Regions from separate parts of the Lysobacter sp. Root983 genome, predicted to be linked through region 2. Evidence: predicted binding sites of a transcription regulator. Region 2 holds the regulator's gene; the other holds the start of a gene.

Region 1 (4,610 bases), on a different contig from region 2:
CGGACGGATGCGCGCCGCCGCTGTCGGTGACCTGCGCAGCGACCACGGTGTAGGTGCAGCTCTCGCCCGCGACCAGCGCGGTGCCGGTGGAGGCGGTGAAGCTGGTGCCGCTGGACGGGTAGGTCAGCGCGATCGTGCCCGAGCTCGCGCACTGCAGCGTGAGCGCGCCGCTGCCCAGGGTCACCGCTTCGCTGAAGCTGACCGCCAGATCGCCGGCGGCCGGGAAGCTGTTGCTGCCGTTGGCCGGTGTGGTCGAGGTCACGGTCGGCGCCGGGTTCGGCGTCGAGAAGGTCTGGCCGGCGTTGCAGGCACCGAAGCTCTGCGCGGCCGAGGCCTGCCAGGTGAAGTTGGCGTAAGTGCTGCCGCTGCCGGACAGGCGCAGCGAGGTGCCGGCCGCCGTCGAGCCGCTTTCCGAGACCGGCAGGTTGGTGCTGGTCATGCCCGCGGCCGGGCCGCTGGAAGCGGTGATCGCGCCCTCGTAGCTGAGGAACTGGACCACGTTGCCGCTGCCGTCGACCAGCGCGAAGCCGTCGTTGCTGCCGTTCTGGATGCCGTTGGTGGGATAGCTCAGCACGCCGATGCGCACGCTGCCGCCGCAGGACACCAGGCTGCCGGCGGGCAGCAGGTCGTTGTCGTAACTGGTGGCGGCCGACGGCGTCGAGCCGTTGTACAGATAGATGCGGTAATTGCTGAGGGTTTCGCCGGCGGTGGCGACGACCTCGATCTTCTCGCCGACGTCGCCCGCGGAGGTGGCGTCGTCGTAGTGGAATTCGTTGATGAAGACGGCGGCCGGTGCGGCGGTGGGCAGCGCGGCGGCCATCAGCAGGCTCAGGCAGGACAGGCTCAGACAGGAACGACGTAATGACAACGACATTGGGCGACTCCCTTTCCCCAGGTAGTCGCCGGAGTCTAGTCGGCCTTTGTGACATCGTCTGCCGCAGCGCAGCAGGCGGCGCCGCCTACAAGACCACGCGTGTGCCCTTGGTGAGCGTGGCGCGTGGACGGCCGGTGCGCAGCTCGGCCAGCTGCTCGGCGATTTCCACCAGCGGCGCCTTGGACTTGGTCGGGGTGTCGCGGAAGGCCACGATCAGGCGCAGTTCCAGCGGGTCCTCGACCAGCAGGGCGTCGGCGGCGGCCACCGAATCCATTTCGGTGTCGGCCGACAGGTTCATCTTGCCGCGCCCGGTCGCCAGCCATTCGAACTGCACGCCGGTAATCAGCGCGACCTCGCGCAGATGCGCGACGCTGGGGAATTTGCCCTGCGCGCTTTCCCAGTGGCCGACCGCGCTACGCTGCACGCCGACGGCCGAACCCAGGGCCGCTTGCGACATGCCGGCGTGGCGCCGGGCCAGTCGAATCCGTTGTTGAGGCGTCATCCTTGCGCTCCTTGCTAGGTGGGTTAGGGGTTTTTGCCTAAGAAATAGCCATTTGCTACCAAAAGTCACTAGGCGACCAATAGAGAGGAGACCTTGTGTGCTTTCGGTAGCAATATGAGCTTACTGGGTGGTCGTAAGTCAATGGTGACGGCGTTCATGCTTTCGCGGTGCCACCAGGAGTCGGCAGATTTCGCGACCAGGCACCTAGAAAATGTGACGTGGAGTGAACACCATCCACTCACGCCAACAAGGATGTGGGCAAACGACACGAGGTCGGTTCGGGGGAAGGGGCGCAGGATCGCGCCATGCTGAGGACGGCCGTCTCCGCACCAAAGAGCGCGTTCCACGGGACGCGCTCTTTTCTTTTGGGCGATCGGAACGCGCGCGACGCGATGCGCAGCGCGATGCGAATCGCAAGCCAGCTTCCACTCGATGTTTCGAGTGCGCCTGCTTTGGGGCAGGAGCGGCGCAAGCCGCGAGCGGGCCACCACTGCGATGACGCGATCGCGGCTTACGCCGCTCCCACACGGACAGATGCGTTTGCGGGCGATGCATTCGATGCGTCCGGGTCCAGGGGCGCGCGCGGGCCGGCCTGTCGTGGTGCCTGCCTTGGGGCCTACTTTGGGGTAGGAGCGGCGCAAGCCGCGACCGCGCGACTTCGGCGGCGACGCGGTCGCGGCTTGCGCCGCTCCTACAGGGAGGGACTGCCGCCACCGCCGCCGCTCCAGCATGAGAGGCCTCCGCCACCGCTCCAGCACTAGGGCTCCCGCCGCCGCCCGAAGGCTGCGCGGCCCTACCGCCCGGCGGCCAATCGCATCCCGGCGCTTGAAAAGCCCCGCCGCCGCCCCATCTCGTGGCTATCCCGGTTCGCCGGGCGTTTTTTGTCCCCGGCATTGGCACTCCGCCGGGGCGACTGCTAAAATTACCGTTCTTTCTCCACCCATTCAGTCACTTACAGAGGTCGCCATGAATCTCAAGCCGCTTTACGACCGCGTTGTGGTCAAGCCGATCGAAGCCGACGAAGTCTCCGCCGGCGGCATCATCATCCCCGACGCCGCCAAGGAAAAGTCGACCAAGGGCGAAGTCGTCGCCGTCGGCGAAGGCAAGGCCCTGGACAACGGCAGCCTGCGCGCGCCGAAGCTCAAGGTCGGCGACAAGGTCATCTACGGCCAGTACTCGGGCAGCTCCTATAAGCAGGACGGCATCGAATACAAGATCCTCAAGGAAGACGACGTCCTCGCGATCGTCGGCTAAGAGCCGAGATTCGGGATTGGAGATTCGGGATTCGTAAAGCGCTTGCGCTGTGATCCCGCCCAACCCGACGTCTGCTCCCGCTCTTGCCAATCCCGAATCCCAAATCTCAAATCCCGGAGTTTCAAAATGGCTGCCAAAGAAATTCGTTTCGGTGAGGACGCTCGCGCCAAGATGGTGCGCGGCGTCAACGTGCTCGCCAATGCCGTCAAGGCCACCCTCGGTCCGAAGGGCCGCAACGTCGTGCTCGAGAAGAGCTTCGGCGCGCCGACGATCACCAAGGACGGCGTGTCCGTCGCCAAGGAGATCGAACTGGCCGACAAGTTCGAGAACATGGGCGCGCAGATGGTGAAGGAAGTCGCTTCCAAGACCTCCGACAACGCCGGCGACGGCACCACCACCGCGACCGTGCTGGCCCAGGCGCTGATCCGCGAGGGCATGAAGGCGGTCGCCGCCGGCATGAACCCGATGGACCTCAAGCGCGGCATCGACAAGGCCGTGATCGGCGCCGTCGAAGAGCTGAAGAAGATCTCCAAGCCGTCGTCGACGAGCAAGGAAATCGCCCAGGTCGGCGCGATCTCGGCCAACTCCGACGCCGACATCGGCGACCTGATCGCCCAGGCGATGGACAAGGTCGGCAAGGAAGGCGTGATCACCGTCGAGGACGGTTCGGGCCTGGAGAACGAGCTCGACGTCGTCGAGGGCATGCAGTTCGACCGCGGCTACCTGTCGCCGTACTTCATCAACAACCAGCAGTCGATGTCGGCCGAGCTGGACGACCCGTTCGTGCTGCTGTACGACAAGAAGATCTCCAACGTGCGCGACCTGCTGCCGGTGCTGGAAGGCGTCGCCAAGGCCGGTAAGCCGCTGCTGATCGTCGCCGAGGAAGTCGAAGGCGAAGCGCTGGCGACCCTGGTGGTCAACACCATCCGCGGCATCGTCAAGGTCTGCGCCGTCAAGGCCCCGGGCTTCGGCGACCGTCGCAAGGCGATGCTGGAAGACATGGCCGTGCTGACCGGCGGCACCGTGATCTCCGAGGAAGTCGGCCTGCAGCTCGAGAAGGCCACGATCAAGGATCTGGGCCGCGCCAAGAAGGTGCAGGTCTCCAAGGAGAACACCACCATCATCGACGGCGCCGGCGACGGCGACTCGATCCAGGCCCGCATCAAGCAGATCAAGGCCCAGATCGAAGAGACCTCGTCGGACTACGACCGCGAGAAGCTGCAGGAGCGCGTGGCCAAGCTGGCCGGCGGCGTTGCGGTGATCAAGGTCGGCGCTTCGACCGAGATCGAGATGAAGGAAAAGAAGGCACGCGTTGAAGACGCGCTGCACGCCACCCGCGCTGCCGTGGAAGAAGGCATCGTCCCGGGCGGCGGCGTCGCGCTGCTGCGCGCCAAGGCCGCGATCGCGGGCCTGAAGGGCGCCAACGAAGACCAGAACCACGGCATCCAGATCGCCCTGCGCGCGATGGAAGCCCCGCTGCGCGAGATCGTCACCAACGCTGGCGAAGAGCCCTCCGTCATCCTCAACAAGGTGCAGGAAGGTTCGGGCGCGTTCGGTTACAACGCCGCCAACGGCGAATACGGCGACATGCTCGAGTTCGGCATCCTGGACCCGACCAAGGTCACCCGTACCGCACTGCAGAACGCGGCTTCGATCGCCGGTCTGATGATCACGACCGAGGCGATGGTCGCCGAGCTGCCGAAGAAGGACGAGCCGGCGATGCCGGGCGGCGGTGGCATGGGCGGCATGGGCGGCATGGATTTCTAAGTCCGTAACACCCGCAAAACGCAAACGAAAAGCCCCGCAGCGATGCGGGGCTTTTTTGTTGCGCGCGATCGCGGCCATTTGCGGCGCGCCGTCGATCTGACTAGGCTCGAACGACGGACGACTGACCACATGGAGCGCGATATGAAGATGCGGATTGAGTTTGTGCGCAAACTTTGCGTAAAAAATGCACTCAAAAAATTCAGTGTTTCCTCG
Region 2 (4,610 bases):
GCGGATCCTTGCGCAGGTCGATGCCCTGATCCTTCTGGAACTCTTCGACCAAGTAGTCGATGACGCGCTTGTCGAAGTCTTCGCCGCCCAGGAAGGTGTCGCCGTTGGTGGCCAGCACCTCGACCTGCATTTCGCCGTCGACCGAGGCGATCTCGATGATCGACACGTCGAAGGTGCCGCCGCCCAGGTCGTAGACCGCGACCTTGCGATCGCCACCCTTCTTGTCCATGCCGTAGGCCAACGCCGCCGCGGTCGGCTCGTTGATGATGCGCTTGACCTCCAGGCCGGCGATCTTGCCCGCGTCCTTGGTGGCCTGACGCTGGCTGTCGTTGAAGTAGGCCGGCACGGTGATGACCGCCTCGGTGACGGTCTCGCCCAGGTAGGCCTCGGCGGTCTTCTTCATCTTGGCCAGCACTTCGGCCGAGATCTGCTGCGGCGCCATCTTCTTGCCGTCGGCGGTCGCCACCCAGGCGTCGCCGTTGTCGTGCTGGGCGATGCCGTAGGGCACCAGGTCCAGGTCCTTCTGCACTTCGGCGTCGGTGAACTTGCGGCCGATCAGGCGCTTCACCGCGTAGAAGGTGTTCTTGGGATTGGTGACGGCCTGGCGCTTGGCCGAAGCGCCGACCAGGACTTCGCCGTCCTTGGTGAAGGCCACGATGGACGGCGTGGTGCGATCGCCTTCCGCGTTCTCGATGACCTTGACGTTGCCGCCTTCCATGATCGCGACGCAGGAATTGGTCGTGCCCAGGTCGATGCCGATGATCTTGCCCATGGTGTTGCTCCCTCTCGAATGCTTTAGATGTTGCGGCTGCCGTTGCGGCGCCGATGTGCGTTATTTGGGGTCCGGTCGCGGGCGGTTCAAGCGCCCCCGCCCTCGCCCGCGCGCTCCGGCGCGCTCGCGCCGGCGACGGTTCAGGCGTCCTGGGCGACCACGACCAGGGCCGGGCGCAGCAGCCGCTCGTTCAGCAGCCAGCCCTTCTGGTAGACCTGGACCACGTGGTTCGGGGCGACGCCCGGGGCCGGGACCATGCTCATGGCCTGGTGTTGTTCGGGGTTGAACGGCTGGCCGGTGGGGTCGACCGCGATCAGGCCGTTGTCGCCGGCAACCTTGAGCAGCTGGCGCAGGGTCAGTTCCATGCCCTCGCGCAGCGCGCTGGCGTCGCCGCCGGCCGCGGCCAGGCCGGCTTCCAGGCTGTCGATCACCGGCAGCAGGTCGCCGAGCAGGCGCTCGTTGGCGAACTTGCGCGCCGTGTCGATGTCGCGCGCCAGGCGCTTGCGTTGGTTGTCGAGTTCGGCGCGCTCGCGCAGCGCGTCCTCGCGGACCTGGGCCAGTTCGGCGCGCAGGGTCTCGACCTCGTTCGGCGCGGCGGCGGAAGCCGGGTCCTGCGCGTCGGGGTGGAGTTCGGTATTCGGATCGTGGTGGCTCATGCTGGGCTGGTCCTGGCGGTATATCCGCGACAGGGGCAGCTATTGGGGCCAAGCCCGGACCGTTCAAGTGCGCGCCGCACAGAAGTGCCGGCATCTGCGGCGATCGTGCGGCAACGGCGGCGACCGGGGCGGTTCGATGCCGTTTTTGGGACGATGGGCATAGCCGCAGGGGCTATCGCACCGCCATCGGCATCATTGAGCGCGAGCGGCGCAAGCCGCGACCACGCCTTCCCAGCAACGACGACATCCCGCCCTTCCCCTGTAGGAGCGGCGCAAGCCGCGACCACGGGAGTCGGCGACCGACGCGGGCCCGGCCTCGGCTGGAACCTCGGTGATCGGCGGACTTCGGCTTCGGGCATCGCGGCTCACGCCGCTCCTACCCCAAAGCGGCGATCGGCGACGGCGATGGCCTTGGGCAGCAGCGACGCGAGTCGCGGCCTAAGCCACCAATGGCGACGCCCACCCCGCCTCGCCCGCTTCCTGTGGGAGCGGCGTGAGCCGCGATCGCGAAAGCCGTCGTGCTGCGGGTATTGGCTTCGGGTTTGCCTGCCACTCTCGGCGCACTGCCGCTTCGGCATCGCGGCTCACGCCGCTCCCACAGAAAGCCAAGGCCCGCGCCCGCGGATAGAAGGCCAAATCCCCAGACGCACGCCCCCGCTCAAGCCTCGGGCTTGAACGCATCCCCCAGGGCATCCGCCGCGGCCTGCACCACCGGAATCACCCGGTCGTAGGCCATCCGGGTCGGCCCGATCACGCCCAATACACCCAGCACCTGGCCGCCGGCGGTGTACGGCGCGGTCACCAGCGACACGCCTTCCAGCGGCGCCAGGCCGGTTTCCTCGCCGATGAAGATGCGCACGCCCGGGGCGTGGATGGTGCGCTCCAGCAGCTGCAGGATCTCGCGCTTGCGCGCGAAGGCCTCGAACAGCTCGCGCAGGCGATCCACGTCGGACAGCTCCTGCACGCCCATCAGCCGGGTCTGCCCGGCCAGCACCATGTCGTCGTCGCGGTCCGGCGCCAGCGCCTGCTCGGCCAGCTCGACCGACTGCGCCAGCAACGCGGCCATTTCGGACTGCGCGCTGCGCAGCTCGTGCAGCAGGGTCGCGCGTATGTCGGCGACCGGGCGCCCGGCGAAATGGCTGTTGAGGTAGTTGGCGACCCGTTCCAGCTCGCCGGCGTCGTAGGGCCGCTTGGTCTGGATGATGCGGTTCTGCACGTCGTGATCGGCGAACACCAGGATCGCGAGCACGCGCTGCGCGTCCAGCGGGACGAAATCGATGCGCCGGAACGCGAACTGCTCGCGCTTGGGCACGCTGACCACGCCGACGAAATGGGTCATCGCCGACAGCAGCTCCGAAGCGCTGCCGAGCAAGGCCTGGGTGCCCGAACCGGTCGGCAGCTCGTTGCGCAGGCGCGCCAGGTCGCCCTCGGGCAGCGGCCGCACCTGCAGCAGCGAATCCACGAACAAACGATAGCCCTGCGCGGTCGGGATGCGTCCGGCCGAGGTATGCGGCGCGCTGAGCAGGCCGGCGTCCTCCAGGTCGGACAGGATGTTGCGGATGGTCGCCGCGCTCACGTCCAGGCCGGCATGGCGCGCCAGCGTCTGCGAGCCCACCGGTTCGCCACTGTGGATGTAGCGCCCGATCAGCGTGCGCAATAACTGGCGCGCGCGCGGGTCCAGGCTGAGGTCGGAAGAACGGCGATTCATCGCTGTCGATATAAGCGCGCCGGGCGGTGGGCGCAAGCGCGGCGATGCGCGCGCGCCGTTCATGCAGCCGGAGACCCGTGTGAGAGCGCACCCGGCTGGCTGGCCTGCGGGGCCTGGCAGCCACGCAATCGCGGCTCACGCCGCTCCCACAGGAAGCGTGCCTGCACGCACCGCTAGTCGGTCGGGTTTGCGGTAGGAGCGACGCAAGTCGCGACCGCGCCATCGAGCCACGACGTAGCTTCCGTTCGTCGCCCTCCTCCCCAAGCTCGATGCCTAACGGGTTCCGCCCTCCCGTCGGAGCGACGTAACCCGCGATCGCGCCGCCCGCACTCGAAACTCGCCTGCCGCCGCCAATCTCAACCCTGGAGACTAATCCGACACAGATTGGCGGCATTCCCTGCTAGCCCGGTCACCCCCGACCCGGCACAATCGCCGCTCCACAACGCCGCCAGCGCATGCTCACCCACCTTTCTCTCAAGCATTTCGTCGTGGTCAGCGCGGCCGAACTCTCGTTCGGCCCGGGCTTGACCGTGATCTCCGGCGAAACCGGCGCCGGCAAGTCGCTGCTGGTCGACGCCCTGGGCCTGATCAGCGGCCTGCGCGCCGACAGCGGCGTGGTCCGCCACGGCGCCGACCGCGCCGAACTGGTCGCCGACTTCTCGCTGGCAGACGCCGCGCCGGCCGCGGCCTGGCTGCGCGAGAACGAACTGGACGAGGACGACAGCTGCCAGGTCCGGCGGGTGATCCGCGCCGACGGCGGCTCGCGCGCCTGGATCAACGGCCGCCCGGCCACCCTGGGCCAGCTCGCCGACCTGGCCTCGCGCCTGGTCGAGATCCACGGCCAGCATGAACATCAGGCCCTGCTGTCCAAGGCCAGCCAGCTCGCCCTGCTCGACGCCTACGCGCGCAACGATGCCGCGCGCGCCGCGGTCGAAACCGCCGCGCGCGACTGGAGCGCCCTGCTGCGCGAACGCGACGCCCTGATCGCCAAGGGCGACGTCTCCGAACGCATCGGCTGGCTGGAACACCAGCACGCCGAACTCGAACGCGAAACCCTGGAACCCGAGGCGATCGCGCGCCTGAACGCCGATCACAAGCGCCATGCCCACGCCGCCGGCCTGATCGCCGCCTGCGACGACGCCTTCGCCCGCCTCGGCGGCGAGGACGGCCCCTCGCTGTCGCGCAATCTGCAGCAGGTGCGCGCCGAACTGCAGCGCGTGGTCGAGCACGAGGCGCGCCTGAGCGACGTCGACGCCATGCTCGACGCCGCCGCGATCCAGGTCGACGAAGCCTTGGCCCTGCTAGGCCGCGTGCGCGACGACCTCGACCTGGACCCGTCCGCCTTCGACACCCTGGAACAACGCCTGGGCCGCCTGCACGAGCTCGCGCGCAAGCACCGCGTCGCCCCCGAACAACTGGCCGCGCACCGCGACGGCATGGGCGCCGAACTGGACGTCCTGCGCGGCGCCGGCGA

Evidence for each region. Region 2 encodes HrcA, which represses chaperone genes, less so after heat shock. Its sites were predicted from a motif close to TTNGCACTCNNNNNNNNNGAGTGCNAA; they were not measured.
Region 1: the regulator HrcA is predicted to act here: its motif matches at 2,270-2,296, upstream of ASE43_RS14040 (co-chaperone GroES).

What each region holds. Positions count from the first base shown of each region.
Region 1 is NZ_LMJO01000016.1:430,633-435,242, reverse strand. It holds gene ASE43_RS14050 (endonuclease) at 1-874, opposite strand, end outside; gene ASE43_RS14045 (helix-turn-helix transcriptional regulator) at 960-1,376, opposite strand; gene ASE43_RS14040 (co-chaperone GroES) at 2,343-2,630, shown strand; gene groL (chaperonin GroEL) at 2,757-4,397, shown strand; gene ASE43_RS14030 (right-handed parallel beta-helix repeat-containing protein) at 4,527-4,610, shown strand, end outside.
Region 2 is NZ_LMJO01000001.1:679,758-684,367, forward strand. It holds gene dnaK (molecular chaperone DnaK) at 1-772, opposite strand, end outside; gene grpE (nucleotide exchange factor GrpE) at 913-1,428, opposite strand; gene hrcA (heat-inducible transcriptional repressor HrcA) at 2,087-3,136, opposite strand; gene recN (DNA repair protein RecN) at 3,592-4,610, shown strand, end outside.